Regions from separate parts of the Succinispira mobilis DSM 6222 genome, predicted to be linked through region 3. Evidence: a T-box and tRNA genes for the amino acid it is inferred to sense, from the RefSeq annotation. Region 3 holds a T-box; the other regions hold tRNA genes.
The links. The T-box of region 3 lies ahead of SUCMO_RS0104615 (valine--tRNA ligase). A T-box ahead of a tRNA ligase gene usually reads a tRNA of that ligase, here a tRNA-Val.

Region 1: it encodes a tRNA-Val, which carries the amino acid that the T-box ahead of SUCMO_RS0104615 (valine--tRNA ligase) is inferred to sense. The anticodon was not compared.
Region 2: it encodes a tRNA-Val, which carries the amino acid that the T-box ahead of SUCMO_RS0104615 (valine--tRNA ligase) is inferred to sense. The anticodon was not compared.

The regions. Positions count from the first base shown of each region.
Region 1 covers NZ_KB913028.1:1,773,608-1,775,804, reverse strand. Annotated here, with positions in the region: gene SUCMO_RS0108410 (DUF1858 domain-containing protein) at 1-526, opposite strand, end outside; tRNA gene SUCMO_RS0108405 (tRNA-Arg) at 693-769, shown strand; tRNA gene SUCMO_RS0108400 (tRNA-Asn) at 781-856, shown strand; tRNA gene SUCMO_RS0108395 (tRNA-Glu) at 861-935, shown strand; tRNA gene SUCMO_RS0108390 (tRNA-Val) at 941-1,016, shown strand; gene SUCMO_RS0108385 (carbon starvation CstA family protein) at 1,343-2,197, shown strand, end outside.
Region 2 covers NZ_KB913028.1:9,925-12,121, forward strand. Annotated here, with positions in the region: gene SUCMO_RS0100045 (sodium:solute symporter family protein) at 1-138, shown strand, start outside; tRNA gene SUCMO_RS0100055 (tRNA-Val) at 790-865, opposite strand; tRNA gene SUCMO_RS0100060 (tRNA-Glu) at 871-945, opposite strand; tRNA gene SUCMO_RS0100065 (tRNA-Lys) at 955-1,030, opposite strand; tRNA gene SUCMO_RS0100070 (tRNA-Lys) at 1,143-1,218, opposite strand; gene SUCMO_RS0100075 (M20/M25/M40 family metallo-hydrolase) at 1,268-2,197, opposite strand, start outside.
Region 3 covers NZ_KB913028.1:974,088-976,284, forward strand. Annotated here, with positions in the region: gene SUCMO_RS0104610 (AbrB family transcriptional regulator) at 1-569, shown strand, start outside; T-box leader at 610-835, shown strand; gene SUCMO_RS0104615 (valine--tRNA ligase) at 887-2,197, shown strand, end outside.

The DNA of each region.
Region 1 (2,197 bases), 800 kb from region 3:
TTAAATTTTCAATTAATAATTGTCCGATCCGGGGTTTGAAACCGCCTTGTCCACCTACATAAATAGACCAGCCTTGAATTAAACCTACTAAACCTATATCTTTAAGTTGCGTAAAACCACAAGCGTTAGGACAACCAGAAACACCAATTTTAAATTTACGCGGCATCTGTTTATGAAAATAGTCGTTATTTAAAAGTTTACCCAACTGGACACTATCTTGCTTACCTCGTTTACAAAAGGTATCACCAGGACAAAATACAACGCTCTGAACACAATTGTTAGAGTTATCATCTGGTTCGATTCCTAATTCATCCCAGACTTTGTTAACATCTTCAGATTTCAACATAGTAATCATGATTCGTTGTGCTGTAGTTACTTTCAAAATGGCATTATATTTTTTGGCAACTTTTGCCAGTTTTTCTAAAAAGTCAGCCTCGACTAATCCGCCTGGAATAGAAGGAGTAATAGCATAAAATTTTTCATTGTTGGAGTTTATTTTTTGTAAAGTAGCTGCTCTAGGTTGCATAGAAAATTCACCTCATCTTTTTATTTTATGTCTAGATTATATTAAAAAACTCACATAAAAAATGTGATTATTATCACAAAAAACTTGTAGAAAATAAAAATAAAAAAAGTGTTGACAAAGCTATTGAAACGTAATATAATTATCAATGTCGATTAACGACGACAACGACTCCGTAGCTCAGCTGGATAGAGCGTTTGACTACGAATCAAAAGGCCGCAGGTTCGAATCCTGCCGGGGTCACCAAACTAAAATATTCCTTGATAGCTCAGTTGGTAGAGCAATCGGCTGTTAACCGATCGGTCGTAGGTTCGAGTCCTACTCAAGGAGCCAATATGGCCCGTTGGTCAAGCGGTTAAGACACCGCCCTTTCACGGCGGTATCAAGGGTTCGATTCCCTTACGGGTCACCATTTTCGGGCGATTAGCTCAGCTGGGAGAGCGCCTGCCTTACAAGCAGGATGTCGGCGGTTCGATCCCGTCATCGCCCACCATATTGAATTTAAAGACTATTCAACAGAATAGTCTTTTTTGTATTTGTAAAACATAACTGGAATTCTTGACAAATAGACAAGAAAGTAGTATTTTATAGATAAATAGAAAAAGTTCTGTATATTTTTGACAATTGAAAAATACTTTGAATTTATTACTGGAATTGTTTAGACAGAGTACTTAAAACCTCGCTAGCGTACACAGATAAAATTCAAAGCCTTAGATAAGTTAGGACACAAATTTAAGCAGTTAATGCAAAATATTGCTTGTCTTAAGGTCATTTAAGGCTTTGTCTTTTGTTTGAGCATAAAAATAAGGAGGTCTAGTTATGATTACTTTTTTTCTTGCACTGATTTTACTTGTTACGGGCTACATTGTTTATGGTAAATTTGTTGATGAGATGTTTGCTCCTAGTGATGAAGTAACTCCAGCATTGGCTAAAAATGATGGAGTAGACTTTGTTCCATTGCCTACGGCAAAAGTATTTTTAATTCAGTTACTAAATATTGCCGGTTTAGGGCCTATTTTCGGCGCAATTGCCGGTGCACTCTGGGGACCGGTGGTATTCCTTTGGATTGTTTTTGGGACAATTTTCGCAGGGGCAGTTCATGACTATCTTTCAGGAATGATTTCTTTGAAAAATGGTGGAAGTAGTATTTCAGAAGTTGTTGGTAAATACTTGGGTAGCAGTATGAAGACGGTAATGAGAATATTCTCTGTGGTTTTATTAGTGTTAGTTGGTACAGTTTTTATGACTGGCCCAGCGATGCTGTTAGCAAAACTCACTCCAGCTTGGATGGATGCCAAGTTTTGGCTTATTATTGTATTGACTTATTATTTTTTGGCAACTTTAGTGCCAATTGACAAGTTGATTGGTAAAATTTACCCAGTTTTTGGTTTGACTTTAATTATAATGGCAGTAGGAATTGCTGGGGGTATAATTTTCCAAGGTTATCCAATTCCGGAGTTAACTTTAGAAAATTTGCATCCTAAAAAACTACCGATTTGGCCATTAATGTTTATAACGGTTGCTTGTGGCGCTATATCTGGGTTCCATGCGACACAATCGCCAATGATGGCGCGTTGTATTCAAACAGAGCGTGATGGTAGAAGAGTTTTTTATGGTGCAATGGTTGCTGAAGGTATAATTGCTTTGATATGGGCTGCTGCTGGGGTTGCTTTC
Region 2 (2,197 bases), 960 kb from region 3:
ACTTTGTTTATTTGGCAACTTTTCCCTGCGGTGCGTATTTTACCACATCTGATTTACGCTGAATGGTTAGTATGTATTTCTGTCTTTACTTTGGTAGCAATTTTTGATAAAAATAAAATTGTCCTACCCGCAGAATAGCATTTCCACATTTAAAAAGCTATTGCCGCTTAAAATTAAAAAAATCGCCCTTAATTTTCTTCCAGTTCGACAGTTTGAGTGTATAGCTATTTATATTGAGCATGATTTGAAAATCCACCTTTGATTTGTTTAAAAACTTTATCATAAAGGATTTTTCAATATCATGCTCATTTTTTTGTAAAAAAACATGCTGTGATATACAGAATTTTTCCACACACCACAACATATATTATAGAGCCTTTTTTTGTAAAAAATATGTATTCTAGCATATCATTTGGTTGATACTGAGTAAAGACCGTGCTAAAGTACTAAAGGGTATTAGAAGCTTCACCAGTTTCCACAATAGATTATTATTCATTGCTTCTTCAAAAAGTTAAAACTGGATTAAGAACTTTTTCATTCTTAATCCAGTCTAAATATGTTTCTTTATTATTTACACCGCAACATTTTACACAGAGGCATCGCATATGTAGTTCGTTTCCTCAGACCAGAGCTTTTCCGCTGACTGCTATTTATTGACCCCTTGTCTCAGATAATTATTTCAAGCTAATGTTTAACCTTCGTATTGAACTTTTCCCAAAAGTAAGGCCGATACTGGGCGCACACGACAAAAAGGACTTGCAAATTTATTGCAAGTCCTAAAATTACATTTGGTGGGCGATGACGGGATCGAACCGCCGACATCCTGCTTGTAAGGCAGGCGCTCTCCCAGCTGAGCTAATCGCCCAAATGTGGTGACCCGTAAGGGAATCGAACCCTTGATACCGCCGTGAAAGGGCGGTGTCTTAACCGCTTGACCAACGGGCCTTAATATTTTGGTGATCCATGAAGGGCTCGAACCTTCGACACCCTGATTAAGAGTCAGGTGCTCTACCAGCTGAGCTAATGGACCATTAAAGTCATCCAAGTCAACACAACGGCAGGGGTAGAAGTTCTTCTACTCATGTCACTTTTTAATTATAACATGTAGATATATACGTGTCAATAATTAATAATTGTAAATTTGGTGATCCACCCGCGACTCGAACGCGGGACACCCTGATTAAAAGTCAGGTGCTCTACCGACTGAGCTAGTGGATCGCAACACAACAAAAGTAATTATATATTATAAGTTTTCTTTTGTCAAGAATTATTTTACAACATTTTTAATTATCGAAACTACTACACGAGCTGTATCATATAAATGCTCTTCTTTTATGTACTCTTCTTTCGTGTGAACTTTAGTCATCCCTGTCGCTAAAACTGCGCAAGGCACGCCATAAGAGTTTATAAAGTTCGCATCACTACCGCCTCCAGTAGCTTTAGTTTTTGCTTGCAAACCAATAGCTTCTATTGCTTTTTTAGCCGTTTGGATTACTGGATCTGTTTCTTGTAACACATAAGGATTATAGGCTTTAGCAGTTGTTATTTCAACTTCCCCACCATTTTCCTTAACTACTGATTCAAAAGTTTCAACCATCAATTTTAATTGTTTTTCCAATTTTTCAGGATTTCTACTTCTAGCTTCACTAATTATTTTCACATTATCGGGAACTACATTAGTGGCTGTTCCACCATTAATAATGCCTACATTAGCAGTTGTTTCTTCATCAATTCTTCCTTGAGATACGGCTGCAATTGCTTTTGCCGCTAAAGTGATTGCATTCAACCCAGTTTCTGGCGCTAAACCAGCATGTGCAGTCCGCCCTTTAACAACCGTCGTAATTTTGTATTGTCCTGGCGCCATAACAATAATTTCACCTGGAGTACCACTAGAATCTAAAGCATAGCCAAAATCAGCTTTCAACAATGATTTATCCATGTTTTTAGAACCATTTACGCCACCTTCTTCTGATACCGTAAATAAAACTTGAATATCACTGTGCTGCAATTTTTGTTCTTTAACTACTCTCAAAGCTTCTAAAATTGCTACTACGCCAGATTTATCATCGGAACCAAGAATAGTTGTCCCATCAGAAGTAATAATCCCATCTTTTAATTGTGGTTTGATTCCTGTGCAGGGTTCTACGCAATCCATATGGGCACTAAGCAACAAGCAAGGTCCAGCTACATTGCCTTT
Region 3 (2,197 bases):
CTTTGTCGAATACTCACGATTTTAGTAGTTTAATTCAAGGTAATGTGCCTAATTTTTTATCTTTTCCAGAGGCTGTTTTTATGATTGCTACAGTTTTGTTTGGCGTTTTTTTAGCGAGGTTAATAAAAATTCCTACTCCCTATATGTTGGGCGCGCTTTTAATAACGGCTGTATTAAATATAGTTTGGCAACCAGTGCCGGAAATTGATCGAACGATATTAAAGGGAGCGCAAATTTTTGTGGGAATTCAGATGGGACAAGCGGTAGAATTGCCAAAAATAAAAGAATTGCGCCAACATTTACCAATAATAATTAGCTCTTCGGTTGTTGTAATTATAGCTAGCTTTGGCTTAGGCTATTTGTTGAGATTTTATTATGGTTATGATTTAGCTACTGCATTTTTAGCAACTGCTCCAGGCGGAATAACAGAAATGAGTATTACGGGACTTAACATTGGAGCAGATGTTTCTATAATTTTGGCATATCAACTTTTTCGGTTAATATTCATGAGCGCCCTAATGCCAGTGTTATTAAAGGGTTATTTTAATTACAGACATACAACAGCTTGACAATAGTGTCTGCTATTGGTAGAATTAGGACATATTTATAAGATAAGTGATGATTAGAACAAGTAGCTGATAACTAAGGCTTTTTAGAGAGAATACGCTAGGCTGGGACGTATTTAAGTTTTTTGTCAGTGAAGTAATCTAGGAGCTGGCAATGTGAAGGCGAAAGTTGTGTAGCTTTGCTCGTAAATAGTGCGTTAAACTATTTGAGAGTCTGCTTTGCAGAAATTTTGGTGGTACCGCGGAAGTTATAAGCTTTCGTCCTAAATTTATTTGGGATGAAGGCTTTTATTTTTTTATAATTTTAGGAGGAATTTTAAGTGAGTGCAGAAATTAATGAAACCAACATCTCTAAGGTTTATGAGCCTGAACAAGTTGAAAAAAAGTGGTACAAATTTTGGGAAGAAAACAAGTTGTTTCATCAAGAAGTTGATAGCAATAAAAAGCCATATAGCATTGTAATACCACCACCAAATGTGACTGGACAATTGCATATGGGGCATGCTTTAGATAATACTTTGCAGGATATTTTAATTAGGTTTCGGCGGATGCAAGGCTATAATACTCTTTGGATGCCAGGAACGGATCATGCAGGGATAGCTACGCAAATTAAAGTTGAAGAAGAATTACGCAAATCAGAACAGCTAACTAGATATGATTTGGGAAGAGAGAATTTTATTGAGCGGGTATGGGCTTGGAAAGAACAGTATGGCAATAGAATTATTAATCAACTAAAATCCTTGGGAGCTTCATGTGATTGGTCGCGAGAACGATTTACAATGGATGAAGGTTGCTCTAAAGCGGTAAGAGAAGTTTTTGTAAGTTTGTATGAGCAGGGGTTAATTTATCAAGGCTCCAGAATCACTAATTGGTGTGTACGGTGTAACACTGCTTTGAGTGACATAGAAGTTGAACATGAAGAACAAGCTGCAAAACTTTGGCATGTGCGTTATAAGGTTGTAGGTGAAAATAATGAGTATGTGACAATTGCAACCACTAGGCCGGAAACAATTTTAGGTGATACAGCAGTAGCTGTTAATCCTGAAGATGAACGATATCGCCAGGTTATAGGTAAGAAATTACTAGTTCCAATTGTAAATCGTGAAATACCTATTATTGAAGATAGCTATGTTGATCCTAGCTTTGGAACTGGTGCTGTAAAGGTTACGCCTGCGCATGACCCTAATGATTTCGATATGGGCGAGCGACATAAATTAGAACACATTGTTGTTATTGCTCCAGATGGTAAAATGACGGAAATTGCTGGCAAATATCAAGGTCAAGATCGTTATGAGTGCAGAAAAAACTTAATTGCGGATATTGAAGCACAAGGGGATTTGGTTAAAATAATTGAACATCAAAACTCTGTGGGTCACTGTCAGCGTTGCAATACAGTAGTTGAACCACTAGTGTCCAAACAATGGTTTGTAAAGATGCAACCTTTAGTTGCAGAACCTTTGGCTTGTGTGCAAGAAGGTGAAATCAAGTTTGTTCCTGAAAGATTTAGTAAAACATATACTAGTTGGTTAGAAAATATTCGTGACTGGTGCATTTCGCGTCAAATTTGGTGGGGTCATAGAATTCCAGCTTGGTATTGTTCAGAATGTGGGGAAACAATTGTTTCGAGGGTT